3 regions of the Heyndrickxia sp. MSNUG genome follow, and region 2 is predicted to be linked to each of the others. Evidence: riboswitches for the same ligand, from Rfam matches in the RefSeq annotation. Region 2 holds a riboswitch; each other region holds the start of a gene.

Region 1 (5,671 bases), 1.3 Mb from region 2:
CTACTAGCCTTGTTGCTATTAGCGTTACTGGTTACGGAACAGGTATAGGAGCTAGTCTTAGAAAGGATTTAGGTGGGCATTACACAAGACTAGTAACTGAAATTCTTCATTATGCAAATGATGGCGTAAAATTGATGATTGAAAACAGGTGGTTGGAACAACCTCCGCAAAATGTAGACAGGGAAGCATTAATAAAGAGAACTGTTTAACTTTCTCCTGATATATCAACAAAAAAAAGGCCTTTTCCATAATTGGAAATGGCCTTTAGTTGTACAGTTTATGCAGTTGGTCCGCCTTTTTCTTCAATTTCGGACGGCACGTTTGAGAACTTCTTGAAGTTGGCACGGAACTTCTGCGCAAGCTCGTTTGCTTTTGCATAATAAGCTTCCTCGTCACTCCATGTTTTTACTGGCTGAAGTACATCGTCAGGAACACCCGGGACGTGAAGAGGAATGTCCAGACCAAAAATTTCGTCCTTCACTGTTTCAACATTGTTCAATTCGCCTTCAAGAGCAGCCTGAACCATTGCACGTGTGAAGGCAAGCTTCATCCGGCTCCCTGTTCCATACTCTCCACCAGTCCATCCTGTGTTAACGAGGAATACCTTCGCGTTATGCTCATCGATTTTTTCGCCAAGCATCTCTGCATAGCGTGTCGCAGCAAGCGGCAAGAAAGGAGAACCGAAGCAGGTAGAGAATGTTGCCTGTGGTGACGTGATGCCGCGTTCAGTTCCTGCAAGCTTGGATGTATAGCCACTCAAGAAGTGGTACATGGCTTGCTCCTTCGTAAGCCTTGCAATTGGAGGCAGCACTCCAAAGGCATCGGCAGTCAAGAATACAATCGTATTCGGATGACCGGCAATACTTGGTTCAACGATATTATCAATTGCCTGGATTGGATATGCTGCGCGAGTATTCTCCGTCAGTGAGCTGTCATCATAGTCAGCTACGCGCGTTTCACTGTTAACAACAACATTTTCAAGTACAGAACCGAAGCGGATTGCGTCATAAATCTGCGGCTCTTTTTCCTTAGAAAGATTGATGCACTTTGCATAGCAGCCGCCTTCAACATTGAAAACACCGTTTGCCGACCAGCCGTGCTCATCATCACCGATCAAACGGCGGTTCGTATCAGCGGACAATGTAGTTTTTCCTGTTCCGGATAATCCAAAGAACAAGGCAACATCACCTTCACGCCCTACGTTAGCAGAGCAATGCATGGATAGGATGCCGTTTTCAGGAAGAAGATAATTCATGACAGAGAAAATAGACTTCTTCATTTCACCTGCATATTCTGTACCGCCAATCAGAACGACGCGCTTCTCGAATGAAACGATGATAAATGTTTCTGAGTTTGTCCCATCTTCCTTTGGATCAGCCTTGAAGGTAGGCGCAGAAATAACAGTAAAGCCTGCTTCATGGCTAAGCAGCTCCTCTGCATCCGGACGAATGAATAATTGATGGGCAAATAAGTTGTGCCACGCATACTCATTAATGACCTGTATTGGAAGGCGGTATTTTTTGTCTGCACCTGCGAAGCCTTTAAATACAAAGACTTCTTCTTTTTCTTTCAGGAAATTCAAAACTTTATTATAAAGTTTCGTAAAGGATTCCTCAGAAATTGGCTGGTTGACAGAGCCCCAGTCAATTTTGTCCTTAACCGATTCCTCTTCTACAATAAATTTATCCTTAGGGGAGCGGCCAGTATACTTTCCAGTAGTGGCTCTCACTGCACCTGTTGAGGTCAACAGACCTTCATTGCGATTCAAGACTTTTTCAACCAGCTGCGGAACAGATAGCTGTACCTGTATATTGCTTCCTTTTAATAAAGCTGAAAGTTCATTGGAAATTCCTACAACATTCATCCGAGAATACCTTCCTTTTTTAAAGATTGATATATTGAAAGTGTTTACATCTCGCTATTAGTATAGCACATTGCTCTAATTAATCTATACTAATGCTCGAAAAAATTCCCTCTTTTACAAAAATGTACATATATATAGAAGAAGGCCGGAGCAAGAGCCAAGTAAAACTCCACACCAGGATTTTAACACACCAACGCACTGGGGGTCAGACCCCCAGGGGATTAACGCATTAACGTGTTGGGGGTCTGACCCCGGGTGCTTTAAAGTGTGAAAGTTTCTGCATGAATCGACATTTTCTGAAGAAAAGGATTGACATGTAATTATAGGTTCGTTATGATTTTGATTTGAACGGATACTCTCTTATCCCGAGCTGGTGGAGGGACAGGCCCAATGAAACCCAGCAACCTGCAAACGAGAAATAACAGCCTTGAAAAGGTATGTTTTTTTCGGGCAAAGGTGCTAACCTGACGCAAGGGAAATGCCCTTGAACGATAAGAGCGAAAGGCGCGGATTAAAGCAAAAACCTTTCCTCATGATTTGGAGAGGTTTTTTATATTGTTTTTTTCTGTATTCTGTCTGCTTGTCTTTTAGCGATAGCAGTCGATCTGCCTTCTTTGGTGTCATTGCTCCCATGGGTAGGATTAGGAAAAGTGAACTCAGCATGAGGTTTAAACAAATTTTTCTAATAAAAACTCAGCGTTTATTTCATACTACATAGGGAATGAGTACCGTATCACACCGAGGTCTGTATTGGGACAGTCTCGATCAATTTTTTATAAATGAGGGAGGAAATCAGATGTCAACAAAACGTCGTTTGTTCACTTCTGAGTCAGTAACAGAAGGCCATCCGGATAAAATTTGTGATCAGATCTCTGACGCAATTTTGGATGCGATCCTTGCTAAGGACGCTAATGCTCGTGTTGCTGCTGAAACATCAGTTACTACTGGCCTTGTACTAGTTGCAGGGGAAATCACAACATCTACATACGTAGATATTCCAAAAATCGTTCGTGAAACGGTTAAGGAAATTGGTTATACTCGCGCGAAGTATGGTTTTGACTCTGAAACTTGCGCAGTATTGACTTCTATTGACGAGCAGTCTGCTGATATCGCAATGGGTGTTGACCAGGCTCTTGAAGCTCGTGAAGGAAACATGTCTGACGAGGAAATCGAAGCAATCGGTGCAGGAGATCAGGGCTTAATGTTCGGTTTTGCTTGCAATGAAACAAAAGAGCTTATGCCTCTTCCGATTTCATTGGCACACAAGATTTCACGCCGCCTGACTTTAGTGCGTAAGGAAGAAATCCTTCCATACCTTCGTCCGGATGGAAAAACTCAAGTAACGGTTGAATACGATGAGAACGACAAGCCTGTCCGCATCGACACAATCGTTATTTCAACTCAGCACCACCCAGAAGTTTCCCTGGAGCAAATCCAGCGCAACCTTAAAGAACATGTCATCAATCCTGTTGTACCAGCAGAATTGATCGACGAAAACACTAAATACTTCATCAACCCAACTGGCCGTTTCGTAATAGGCGGACCACAAGGTGATGCAGGCCTGACTGGCCGTAAAATCATCGTGGATACTTACGGCGGATATGCTCGCCACGGCGGCGGTGCATTCTCTGGTAAGGATCCTACAAAAGTTGACCGTTCAGCTGCATACGCTGCACGTTACGTTGCGAAAAACATCGTAGCTGCAGGTCTTGCTGAAAAAGTTGAAGTTCAGCTTGCATACGCGATTGGTGTTGCTCGTCCAGTATCTATCTCTATCGATACTTTCGGAACAGGCAAAGTAAGCGAAGATGTATTAATCGATGTTGTTAACAACAACTTTGACCTTCGTCCAGCTGGCATCATCAACATGCTTGACCTTCGCAAGCCAATCTACAAGCAGACAGCAGCTTACGGACACTTTGGCCGTACGGATGTTGATCTTCCTTGGGAGCGCACTGACAAGGCAGAAGCATTACGCACACAAGCACAAGCTTAATAAAATAGGAAAGGGAGTTGCATAAATATATGTAACTCCCTTTCCTATTTTCCGTCTTATTAAGAGGGATTGAAAAGGCAGACAGGACCAAAATACCCGCAAGAATGGAGATTCTGGTTTGCATCTAGACCAAAAGGTGTAAAATAAAGTATTCCCTTAATTTTCCCTGAGATTTTACTGCAAATTTTTTGTGTTTAATGGTAGTATTAGATGGTATGTTTTTAGAAGGTTTAACGACTCAACAATAAATTTTTTCTGAAATGGAGAAGGTGAAGTACATAATGTGTGGCTTTATCGGTTGTGTACATGAAAAGGCACAAGAATTCAGCAGCGAACAAAAGCAGCTGTTTAAAAATATGAATGATATCATTACCCACCGTGGACCGGACGATGATGGGTATTATTATGATGAGCATATCCAATTTGGCTTCCGCCGTCTGAGCATTATTGACATTGAAGCGGGACACCAGCCATTAACTTATGAAAATGAAAGATATTGGATCATTTTCAATGGCGAGATTTACAACTATCTTGAGCTTCGCGAGGAATTAATTGAAGAGGGACTTAAGTTCGAGACTCACTCTGATACTGAAGTCATCATTGCTCTCTACAGCCATTATAAAGAGCATGCTGTTGATAAGCTTCGCGGAATGTTCGGTTTTGTCATCTGGGATAAACAGGAACAAATCCTTTTTGGAGCACGCGATCACTTTGGGATTAAGCCATTCTTCTATTTTGAAGATGGAGATCGCACATATTTTGGCTCGGAAAAGAAGAGCATCCTTCTTGCATTAGAGAATGATGTCCTTGATTACAAAGCATTGCAGCATTATTTGACCTATCAGTTCGTTCCAGAACCGAATACAATGTCAGAAGGCATTTACAAGCTTGAGCCAGGCCATTATTTTACGAAGAAAATTGGTTCTCCAATGGAGATCAAGCGCTACTGGAAGGCAAGCTTTTCGCCAATCCATAAAACTGAAGATGAATTCACGAATGAAATCAGAGATGTGTTATTCGAATCAGTGAAGATGCATATGCGCAGTGATGTTCCGGTTGGTTCATTCCTTTCAGGCGGAATTGACTCTTCGATCATCGCTTCGATTGCCAAGCAGTATCACCCTGCAATCAAGACATTCTCGGTTGGATTTGAACAAAACGGATTCAGCGAAATTGATGTTGCAAAAGAAACGGCTGACAAACTAGGTGTTGAAAATATCAGCTATGTGATCAGCCCGCAGGAATACATGGATGAACTTCCAAAAATCATGTGGCATATGGATGACCCGCTAGCCGATCCGGCAGCTATACCTTTATACTTTGTTGCCCGTGAAGCAAGGAAGCATGTTACGGTTGTTCTTTCTGGTGAGGGTGCTGATGAGCTTTTCGGCGGCTATAATATTTATCGTGAACCACAGGACCTTGAAGTCTTCAATAAAATTCCTGGAGTTGGAAAATCCATGCTTAAAGGCATTGCAAAAATGATGCCTGAGGGAATGAAAGGAAAGAGCTTCATTGAACGCGGCGTGACGCCAATGGAAGAACGCTATATCGGCAACGCGAAAATGTTCACGGAAAAAGAGAAGAGCGAGCTTCTGCATGTTTACAATGGCCAGTATGATTACAGAGATATCACGAAGCCTCTTTATCGAGAGAGCAGAGGATATGATCCTGTTGATACAATGCAATATATCGATATCCATACATGGATGCGCGGCGATATTTTATTGAAGGCTGATAAAATGACAATGGCTCACTCACTTGAGCTTCGCGTTCCATTCCTTGATAAGGTTGTATTTGAAACAGCTTCT
Region 2 (5,671 bases):
ATGGGTGGATGCTGATAACAACCTTAACGCGAAATATGATGGTGCTGCCGTGGATGCACACTACTACGCAGGCAAAACATATGATTATTATAAGAATGTGTTTAACCGCAATTCCTATGACAATAAAGGAGCAGCTTTAAAATCTTCTGTACACTACAGCAGAAATTACAACAATGCTTTCTGGAATGGCGCTCAAATGGTTTATGGTGATGGAGATGGAACCACTTTCGTACCGCTTTCAGGCGGACTTGATGTCGTAGCACATGAATTGACACACGCTGTAACAGATTTCAGTTCTGATCTCGTTTACCAAAACGAATCAGGCGCATTAAATGAATCAATTTCAGATATCTTTGGTACAATCCTTGAATTCCATACAAATAACAATCCAGACTTTGAGATTGGTGAAGACATCTATACACCAAATACAGCTGGCGATGCTCTTCGTTCAATGAGCGACCCAACTAAATATGGTGATCCTGACCACTATTCTAAGCGTTATACTGGTACATCCGATAATGGCGGAGTTCATACAAACAGCGGAATCATCAACAAGGCTGCTTATCTTCTAAGTCAAGGTGGAACACATTATGGTGTGACAGTGTCTGGAGTAGGTACGGACAAGCTAGGTGCAATTTTCTACCGTGCTAACACAGTATACTTCACATCTTCAACCAACTTCAGCCAGGCAAGAGCAGGACTTGTACAGGCTGCAACAGATCTGTATGGTGCCTCTTCTGCTGAAGTAACATCAGTTAAGAAAGCATTTGATGCTGTTGGTGTAAATTAATAGAGTTTCATTTTAAGAGACTGACTCAAAAAGTTGAAAAACTTCTTTGAGTCAGTCTTTTTATTTTACTAGTATTTGATGGATGACTCGTTCGGGCAGTAATTTCTCTTTTGGGCAACCTTTTTTATCTTAGGAGCACTTACTTCCTATCAATATTCTTTATTGGTTACCTATTTTTTCATCGTGTTAGTACTTTCATGTCACCAATCGCTTTTAATGCAGCCAAAAGGGCATGTAATTTTCTTATTGAAGCCTTCTACAGAGATAAAATACTCTTGAGTGAATCCAAACAAGCGTTAAAAATCTGTAGTTTTCGCTAAAATTTGTCGAAATCCCGTAAACTGGAAATTTTCCGCGATTTTTTCCAGCCGATACATAAAAATTTTGACCAGTTTTCATCCTATTACCATTTTCAGTTCACCAATCACTCTTATTGAGCACCAGTTTTCTTCTTATCAGCATTTTCAGGGAACCAATGGCTCTTGTTTGTTACCAGTTTGGATCCAATATGAATTTTCAGAGTGTAAATAACCTTTTTTTTATCATAAAATCAGAAAAAGCACTTAAAGTTTACTAGTCCACGATACTTGCAGGTATTTACACCCGACGATCAATTTATTATTACTTAGTAATTCCAGTTTTCGCGGATTCCCCCTCCTCCCTTTACAGAATCTTAATAAATGGGAAAACCGTTATTGCACTCCTTCGCTTTAACGCTTTAATTAAATATTGACATCAGGTAATATAAGTTGTAATATTTAGAGAAATTTCACAATTAAATAAATTTATTTCTTATCGAGAGAAGCAGAGGGTTCTGGCCCTATGAAGCTTCAGCAACCATCAACTATTTGTTGAAAAGGTGCTAATTCCAGCAAGTTTTTATAACTTGGCAGATAAGGAGAATGGCTCGTATTTATCAAAGTCTTCTTCTTATAGAAGGCTTTTTTATTTTATCTAAAAGAATAACAACATCAGGAGTGAGATGAATGGTGAAAATTGAGACAAAATTAGCTCAAATTGGCAATAGAAGTGAAACTGCTACAGGTGCAGTAAATCCCCCGATTTATTTAACGACTGCGTATAGACATGAAGGAATTGGCCAGTCAAGCGGATATGACTATGTCCGAACAGGAAACCCTACTCGGGAAATTCTTGAAAAAGCAATCGCAGACCTTGAAGAAGGTGACCGCGGATTTGCCTGCAGTTCAGGCATGGCTGCTATCTGGACGATTCTTTCCCTCTTTCAGAATGGTGATGAGTGGGTCGTATCCAAGGATTTATATGGCGGAACCTATAGACTTCTGGAGCAAGGTTTCAAAAAGTGGGGATTAAATTGTACATATGCCGATATGGCGGATTTGGAAGAAGTCGCCTCAGCCATCAATCCAAAAACGAAGGCTCTATTTGTTGAGACACCGACAAATCCTCTGATGGAGCAGGCTGACATTAAGGCAATCGCAGACATCGCAAAAGCAAATGGACTGTTATTGATAGTCGATAACACATTCTATACTCCCCTCTTACAAAAACCGATTACCCTGGGAGCGGATATCGTTATCCATAGTGCCACTAAATATCTGGGAGGTCACAATGATGTATTGGCAGGATTGATCGTTGCTAAAGGCCAGGAATTATGTGATTCTCTTTTCCTTCATCATAATGGAGGCGGCGCTGTGCTCAGTCCCTTTGATTCCTGGCTGCTGATCCGCGGGATGAAGACTTTGTCATTAAGGATGGAGCGTCATGAACGAAATGCAATTCAACTGGTGGATTATTTAAAAGAACATGATGCCGTCACTGATGTCCTTTACCCTGGCAGAGGCGGGATGATTTCTTTCAGAGTGAAATCCCCTTCAATGGTTAATCCGTTTTTACAGAGCTTATCAACCATCACCTTTGCAGAAAGTCTTGGAGGTGTTGAAAGCTTTATCACCTACCCGGCTACACAGACACATGCAGACATCCCAGCTGATATCCGTGAAAAAATTGGAGTTTGCGATCGTCTGCTTCGCTTCTCGGTGGGGATTGAGAATGCTGATGATTTACTGGCTGATTTAGAAAATGCTTTTAAAAGAGCTGAACTGGAGGCAAAAGTATGACCGACTGTTACACCTTTGAGACAAGACTCCTTCATAATAAGCATAAAGTAGACCCAGTTACCGGAGGAGTCAGCGTGCCGATCCAGCATGCCTCCACCTTTCACCAGCATTCTGTAGACCATTTCGGAAAGTACGATTACAGCAGGAGTCTAAATCCCACCAGGGAAGCACTTGAAGAAATCATTGCCGAACTCGAAGGCGGAACTCGAGGCTTTGCCTTTTCTTCTGGTATGGCAGCCATATCGACGGCCTTTCTTCTATTCTCAAAGGGCGACCATATTGTCGTGACGGAGGATGTATATGGCGGATCTTATCGGATGGTGACACAGGTACTCAATCGTTTTGGCATTGAACATACTTTTGTCGATATGACAGATCTTGATGCAGTCAAAAAGGCGATCAAGCCAAATACTAGATTACTATATGTAGAAACTCCTTCTAATCCTTTGCTGAAGGTAACTGACATTCAGGGAATTAGCAAGTTAGCTAAGTTGCATGGAGCATATACGTTTGTCGACAATACCTTCATGACTCCCTATTTACAAAGACCATTGGAGCTTGGAGCGGACCTTGTCCTCCACAGCGCGACGAAATTTTTATCAGGACACAGTGATACCGTGGCCGGTCTTGCTGTTGTTAAAAATGAAGATCTCGGACATAAGCTTTATTCCCTGCAAAACTCGTTTGGAGCAATCCTCGGAGTCCAGGATGCCTGGCTGGTAATGAGAGGCATCAAAACATTATCAGTAAGGATGAACCAGTCACAAGACAGTGCGGTTAAGATCGCTCATTTCCTGAAGAATGAACCTTCTATCAAAAACGTCTATTATCCTGGTCTATCTGAGCATCCGCAGTATCATGTACAACGCGGTCAGGCTGAAGGCCCAGGTGCAGTGCTCTCTTTAGAGCTTGAAAACGCGGAGAAATTAAAAAGGTTCATAGAAAATTTAAACCTGCCAGTATTTGCGGTCAGCCTTGGAGCAGTGGAATCGATCATCTCCTACCCCGCAAAAATGTCTCATGCAGCCATGCCGGAGGACGAACGGAAAAAACGAGGAATCAGCGACGGCCTGCTGCGGTTATCGGTTGGACTTGAAAATGTGGATGACTTGATCAAGGACTTCGAGCAGGCTTTATTATCAGCAAATAAACACTCAGCTTACAAGGAGGGAATCCGATGAGTTTCCTGAAAATATTGGAAAATGAAATTTTAATAGCGGATGGAGCAATTGGCACCCTTCTCTATTCTTACGGTGCAGGTACCTGTATTGAAGAATTGAATGTTTCTCATCCCGAAGACATTATGCGAATCCATAAGGCTTACATGGATGCAGGTGCAAATCTGATTCAGACAAATACGTACGCAGCAAATTATATAAAACTTGAAAGATATGGACTCGAGGATCAAGTTAAAGAAATCAACAGTGCAGCTGTCAAGCTCGCCCGCCAGGCAGCGGACAAAAAAGCGTATGTTTTGGGTACAATTGGCGGTAACCGGGGTATAAGGCCGTCTGCCATTCCAATTGAGGAAATCAAACGAAGCTTCAGAGAGCAGCTTTATTGTCTGCTTCTCGAGGGCGTTGACGGGATTCTGCTTGAAACCTTTTACGATATGGAAGAAATCGAAACGGTGCTCGCGATTGCCCGCAAAGAAACAGACCTTCCGATCATCGCGCAGGTTTCACTACAGGAAATTGGCATCATGCAGGATCAGACTCCTCTTCAGGAAGTTTTTAATACATTAGAGGACAAGGGTGCAGACATTGTTGGCCTGAACTGCAGGCTCGGCCCTCATCATATGATTGCCAGCCTTGAGCAAGTAGAGCTGCCAAAGAAGGCATATCTTTCTGCTTATCCTAACGCCGGCCTGCCAGCCTATACAGACGGCCAATTCCATTATGAGGGGAACCCTGAATATTTCCGCAAGTCAGCCCATAGCTTCCGCGAACAAGGTGTTCGCCTAATCGGCGGCTGCTGCGGTACGACACCTGAACATATCAGGGCTATTTCAGAGGAGTTAAAAGGTTTGAAGCCACTTGCAGATAAGAGAGTCATAGTAAAAACAGCCAGGGTTGAAGTTAAATCAGCTGAAATAATAAGAGCCACTCCCCCACTTCATCAAATAGTGAAGGAACGGCCCTCTGTGATAGTCGAGCTTGATTCACCACGCAAACTGGATACAATAAGATTTTTTGAAGGAGCCAAGGCTTTAAAGGAAACAGGCATTGATGCATTGACGCTCGCAGATAACTCGCTGGCTTCCCCAAGAATTTCAAATTCAGCCATTGGCCACATGGTTAAGGAAAATATCGGCTTGCGGCCCCTTGTGCATTTGACCTGCCGGGATCGTAATATTATTGGACTGCAATCCCATCTGATGGGTCTTCATACTCTCGGTCTGCACGACGTGCTTGCCATCACAGGCGATCCTGCACGTGTTGGTGACTTTCCGGGTGCCTCATCAGTATTTGATCTATCCTCCTTTGAGCTGATTGAGATGATCAAACAATTTAATTCTGGTCTCTCATACTCAGGTAAGGATCTTGGTCAAAAAGGAGCTTTTTCGGTCGGGGCTGCGTTTAATCCAAATGTCCGCTCATTGGAAAAAGCCGTACTTAGAATGGAGAAGAAAATCCATTGTGGTGCAGATTACTTCATTACTCAACCGGTATACTCTGAAAAATTGCTTTTGGAAACCTACGAAGCAACGAAGCATCTGGATGTCCCAATTTATATTGGCTTGATGCCGCTTACGAGCAGCAGGAATGCTGAATTCCTTCAC
Region 3 (5,671 bases), 1.5 Mb from region 2:
GCTTCCGAGCTCTTTGCGAACCTTCTCAAGAATCATGTGCCTGTATCGATTGTCGCTTTGTTTAAGGTTTTTCATTCTTTTTAAAATGAAAGACTGCAGCATATTGCCGATTTTCTCTTCGGTGATCATATTGCTGAAAGATTGAATCGCGAATTTTAGCAATCCGTCTGCCTGGGTAGTCTCAATTGCCTGCTTGCCAAGCTTGCCGAGGACCATTTTCGCTTCCTCTTTGGATGCCCACTTTTCAGTTTCCTCCAGGACATAATTAAATGCGGCTTCATCGTATTGCTTAGCTAACACATGACTTGAAGCCTTTTGTAAAAGCACTGAGACATCAGCTGTAAGCAGGAAGTTTTTGATCTCCTTTTCAATGGAAGGAACAAATTTTTCCACATCAACTTTGTTCGCAATCTCAAGACTGAAGGATTGTATATTTTTTTTCACAGAATCAGAATGCAGTTCTTTTTCCACTGTCTCAAAAATTTTATCCAGAATATGAATCTGCTTGAACTTATCCATGATGCTCTCTTTCGTGAGCCAATCATTCTCGAGCATATTGATTAATGCGTGTGTCACCTTTTCACGATTTTTAGGCAGGAGTGCAGTATGTGGAATCGGGATGCCCATTGGGTGCCTGAAGAGCGCAGTAACGGCGAACCAGTCAGCAAGTCCGCCTACAAGGCCAGCTTCAAATCCGCCCATTAATAGTTTTCCAATGAATGATTCCTGAAACGGAATCGTTGCGAGGAAACCTACTCCCATAATTGCCAGCGATATAGCTGCCAAGTGTCTTGATCTCTTATCTTGTGTATTCATAATTCTCCCTCTGTAACCATTTATGTTTTTTCCGTTAGCATAACAAAAAGAAATCTCTGTTAATATATTAACCAATTTATAGGGGAGAGCGCCATAAAAATGAATAAGTCCCATGAAACTCTGAATATTCATCAGGTCTCAGGGGACTTGGTAATGACTATTATAAAAGATATATTGCGACGAAAATAAACCTAACTGCTAAGTACAAGCCTATTCCATCCACTCAGGCTTACCAAAGCCTTTAAACTCTTCATCAATTACTTTTTCAAATTCTGCTGATTCTACTACTTCTTTAATATCTTTCGCAAATTGTGCATTCTCGTCTTTTGTATTAATGACAACACGATTGCGGTACTGGTCAGGCATTTTTTCAAGCTGGAGGGCATCAAGCAGGTTCATTTTTGCTGCCAGTGCAAAGTTTCCTGGAACGGCTGAAAGATCTACACTCTCTACTGCTCTTGGCAGCTGTGCTGCTTCAATTGGCTTGAACTGCAGGTTCTTGACGTTATCTTTTACATCCTTTTCGGAAACAGTCAGTGGATCAGCGTTCGGGTCAAGGGTAATCAAACCTGCGTCTTCAAGAATCAAGAATGCGCGGGCTGCATTCGTTGGATCATTGGGAATAGCGATGGCAGAACCTTCGGCTACTTCATCAAGTGAGTTGAATTTCTTTGAATAGATTCCCATTGGAGCCGTTGGGACAACAATAACTTCTGATAATTCAAGATCATGCTCTTTTGCAAAATTCTCCATATACACTTTGTGCTGGAAGAGATTCGCATCCAGGTCCCCTTTAGATAAAGCTAAGTTAGGCTGGATGTAATCGCTGAATTCCACAACTTTCACTTTGTATCCTTTTTTCTCAAGCAATGGTTTGATTGCCTTGGAAACCATGTCACTGTAAGGACCGGAAGTCGCTCCAAATGTGACTTCCTTCTTGTCTTCCTTCGCATCTCCATTTGAAGCTGAATCGCTGCCGCATGCTGCAAGCAATCCGATTGATAATAATAAAATGAGTGAATACACAAGCTTTTTCATTAAAATAACCCCCAATTTTTTTATCTTTTATCTACTAATCTTGCAATTCTGTCCCCGCCGAACTGAATGAGCTGGACCAGGCAAATTAGAATAATAACCGTAGTAATCATGATGGTATTGTCATAACGATAATAGCCAAAACGAATCGCAAGGTCGCCAACTCCGCCGCCTCCAACAATCCCGGCCATCGCTGAGTAAGCAACAAGACTGATGATCGTAATGGTCACTCCCTGGACAATTCCAGGACGGGCTTCTGGAATGAGGACATCCTTTATAATCATCCATGGGGTTGCACCTGTTGCAACTGCCGCTTCGATTACTCCTTTATCGATTTCCCGGAAGCTCTGCTCTACTATTCTTGCAAAGAATGGAATTGCAGCGACCGACAACGAAACCGAAGCTGCTGTTGGCCCAATAGTCGTGCCGGCAATAAGGTTTGCCAATGGCAGCAGGGCTATCAGGAGGATGATAAATGGGACTGAACGAATCATATTTACAATGAAACCTGCGATATTTTTAAAGATTTGATTTTCAAGGAATAAGCCCTTGTCTGTGACAAATAACAGCACCCCCGTTGGCAGTCCGATGACGATTGCTACAACGATTGATATTCCGACCATATAAATTGTTTCAAAGAATGCTTTGTTCAATTCCGGCAGCAGGGAAATCAGACTCTCAGGCAGCATCATGAATCACCTCCAGATTTCTTGTTCTTGACGCAATATACTCAATAGCACGATCAAGCTCATTGTGGTCACCTGTTATCTCCATGATAAAAATTCCAAGCGGGATCTCCTGTATGTATTCAATCTTTCCATGAAGGATATTTCCTCTTACTTTGAATTTTTGGAACACATCAGAAATGACTGATTGCTCAGCAATCGCACCCTGGAAGTAAATTTTAATGATCTTTCCCTGACGCTCCTCAAGCAGTCTCTCCGGGAGATCAAACTGAAGGATCGAGTTGACAAAATCCTTTGTCAACGGCTGCTGCGGGTTGGCAAACACATCATACACATTTCCTTCCTCAATGATTTTCCCATCCTGCATAACAGCCATCCTGTCACAAATCGTCTTGACTACTTCCATTTCGTGAGTGATTAGAACGATTGTGATTCCTAATTCAATATTTATCTTTTTTAACAATGCTAAAATCGATCTAGTTGTGCTTGGGTCCAATGCTGAAGTAGCCTCATCACACAACAGGACTGAAGGGTTATTCGCAAGAGCCCTGGCAATGCCCACCCGCTGTTTTTGCCCACCCGACAATTGTGCAGGATACACATCTTTTTTATCAGAAAGCCCCACCATATCTAAAAGCTCGACTACTCTTTTATCAATTTCCCCTTTTTGGTTCCCAGCTGCTTTTAATGCGAAAGCGATATTTTCACTTACGGTTTTGGCACTGACCAGGTGAAAATGCTGAAAAATCATGCCGATTTTCAATCGAGCTTTGCGCAGGTCACTTTTATTTAATGAAGTAAGCTCCACGTCGTCGATAATCACTTCACCCGACGTCGGCTTTTCAAGGAGATTCAAGCATCTAAGCAAGGAACTCTTTCCTGCTCCGCTGTAGCCAACGATTCCATAAATTTCACCCCTATTTACCCTTAAAGAAACATGGTCAACACCTGTTACAGTTCCACTTTTCGTTTCATACACCTTGACCAATTTTTTAACTTCTATCATGCTTTGTCCCCCTATCAAAACGTTCTTCTGTTCTGGAATCTATTTCGACTTCCAGTTAACCAAGAGGCTTTATTGGTATACCAATATCATATTTCCGTTTTCTAGTCCCGCAGCAGTCTGCGCTTCCCGGTTTAGCCACCGAACTGTTTAAAATAATCAATTGGATAGAATTAAACGAAAAAATGCCTCTTTCATTCACAGAAAGAGGCATCGTAAATATCTATACGACTTATCTCTCAGAATGAAATCATTCTGCAGGAAGTGGCACCGTTCCTAAAAGGAGGTTGCCGGACGTCATAGGGCCTAATCCCTCGGTCACTCTTGATAAGTAACTTATTTAATTGGATAATTGAAATCATAAAACCTTCTGATTTGTTTGTCAATATAATATTTTGATGAACAAATTTATGACATCGCTTTCATCGTTGCAGGAGTAAGGTGAAAATTTTTCCAAATATTTTTGGTGAAGTTTTTTCATCGTATTCAAAATTGAAAATTGACGTTTGAATTCTCATCATTCCAATTTAATATCGTGAAGCTAACAAAACAAAAAAACCCTTGTTTATGATAAAACAAGGGCTCCATAAACGAGCGCACCAGCTATGACATAGGCAGGGTGCACTTTCATTTTTTCCATAAGCAAAAAGCTCAGGCCGCCGATTAGTATTGTCTGCAGCACTCCGACTCCTTCATAGGAGGAGAAAAAGAAATCATATGTCATGACCCCAAGCAAAACGGCAATGACTGGACGAACGACGAGTGTAAGTCGCTTGACTCTCTGAGAATCTTTAAATTTCATCAGCAGTCCGAGTAAGCCGATCATCAAGATCAAGGAGGGAGCTACTGAAGCAAATACTCCGACAACCACACCGAGGATTCCACCCTCCGAATAGCCAATATAGCCGGCCATTTTCGTTGCGATGGGTCCTGGCAGAGCATTACCCATCGCGAGCACTTCACTAAATTCATTAACCGTCATCCAATCGTAGCGGTCAACTACTTCATTTTCAATCAAAGGAATTGAAGCAGGACCTCCACCGTATCCTAAAATACCCGGAATAAAAAATGCCCAAAAAATTTTAAAATAAATCATCGCTGCTCTCCTCCCACTTTTTCATTTTCGGAAGGCGAAGCATCCTTCTTAAGCAAGGCACCAATCAATAAAACAAAGATTAAAATTCCTGGGTGTACGTGCAAGAATTGCATAAGCAGCAAACTTCCAGCCAGCGCCACCACTGTCCATTTCCAACCGAGCTTGGATGCACCGGATTTTTTTATAAAATCCCATGTCAGAACAGCAAGCATGACAGCAACTACCGGCACAACAGCCTGAGTCATGCCGCTTACCCATGATTCATCCTTATAGGCATTCAGGCCGGTCAAAAGAAGAACCATTAAAATAATGGTTGGAATAATTGTCGCTGCCAGGGCATTAAACATTCCCAAGACGCCTGCTTCACGGAAGCCGATATATCCAGCCAACTTTGTAGCGATTGGTCCCGGCAGGGCATTTGCTAATGCAAGAATATCGCTGAATTCATCAGAGTCCATCCATTTATATTTTTCTACTACTTCCTTATGTACAAGTGGGATCGAGGATGGTCCTCCTCCGTAGCCAAGAATTCCTACCCGAAAAAACGCTAAAAATATATCCGCCTGTTTCAATCACTCTCACCTTTTCTATTCGTAATATCAGCCATGGCTGAAAATTATTTCGTTACCCTTATTAAATAATTATATAGATTAATAGCCATACATGCATGGAAAATTATCACCAGAGATAGGTTAGAAAATTTTTACATAAAAAAGCAGGCTGCTCACAGCACCCTGCCTCATGTCTTATTTTACTTTTGAAAACTTGTTTAAATCACCATTTTCCCCAAGGACAATGAGAATGTCCTCTGCTCTTAACGTTTTCTCGGGATCCGGTGAAATGTCTACCTTAGGACCGGTTTTAACTCCAATAACCGTGATATTGTATTTTGCACGCAGGTTGATTTCAATGAGGTTCTTTCCTGCCATGCTCATCGGGAGCTTGATTTCTTCAATACTGTAATCATCTGAAAGCTCGATGAAATTCAGCACATTTGGAGATGCCATCAGCTGATGGGCTACCCTTTCCCCCATA

The links. Region 2 has a riboswitch for S-adenosylmethionine ahead of AABM38_RS12165 (methionine biosynthesis PLP-dependent protein). Riboswitches for the same ligand answer to the same signal wherever they lie in the genome.
Region 1: it holds a riboswitch for S-adenosylmethionine, as region 2 does, so the genes downstream of both, metK (methionine adenosyltransferase) here and AABM38_RS12165 (methionine biosynthesis PLP-dependent protein) in region 2, are expected to answer to the same signal.
Region 3: it holds a riboswitch for S-adenosylmethionine, as region 2 does, so the genes downstream of both, AABM38_RS19875 (methionine ABC transporter ATP-binding protein) here and AABM38_RS12165 (methionine biosynthesis PLP-dependent protein) in region 2, are expected to answer to the same signal.

The regions. Positions count from the first base shown of each region.
Region 1 covers NZ_CP150978.1:3,727,359-3,733,029, reverse strand. The annotation lists gene AABM38_RS18755 (DUF3231 family protein) at 1-209, shown strand, start outside; gene pckA (phosphoenolpyruvate carboxykinase (ATP)) at 278-1,864, opposite strand; SAM riboswitch class I at 2,222-2,362, shown strand; gene metK (methionine adenosyltransferase) at 2,661-3,860, shown strand; partial or broken gene asnB (asparagine synthase (glutamine-hydrolyzing)) at 4,142-5,671, shown strand, end outside.
Region 2 covers NZ_CP150978.1:2,441,827-2,447,497, reverse strand. The annotation lists gene AABM38_RS12170 (M4 family metallopeptidase) at 1-790, shown strand, start outside; SAM riboswitch class I at 1,580-1,690, shown strand; gene AABM38_RS12165 (methionine biosynthesis PLP-dependent protein) at 1,777-2,889, shown strand; gene metC (cystathionine beta-lyase) at 2,886-4,070, shown strand; gene AABM38_RS12155 (bifunctional homocysteine S-methyltransferase/methylenetetrahydrofolate reductase) at 4,067-5,671, shown strand, end outside.
Region 3 covers NZ_CP150978.1:3,956,295-3,961,965, forward strand. The annotation lists gene AABM38_RS19860 (DUF445 domain-containing protein) at 1-816, opposite strand, end outside; gene AABM38_RS19865 (MetQ/NlpA family ABC transporter substrate-binding protein) at 1,027-1,854, opposite strand; gene AABM38_RS19870 (methionine ABC transporter permease) at 1,875-2,540, opposite strand; gene AABM38_RS19875 (methionine ABC transporter ATP-binding protein) at 2,530-3,543, opposite strand; SAM riboswitch class I at 3,770-3,874, opposite strand; gene AABM38_RS19880 (chromate transporter) at 4,106-4,636, opposite strand; gene AABM38_RS19885 (chromate transporter) at 4,633-5,208, opposite strand; gene AABM38_RS19890 (potassium channel family protein) at 5,383-5,671, opposite strand, start outside.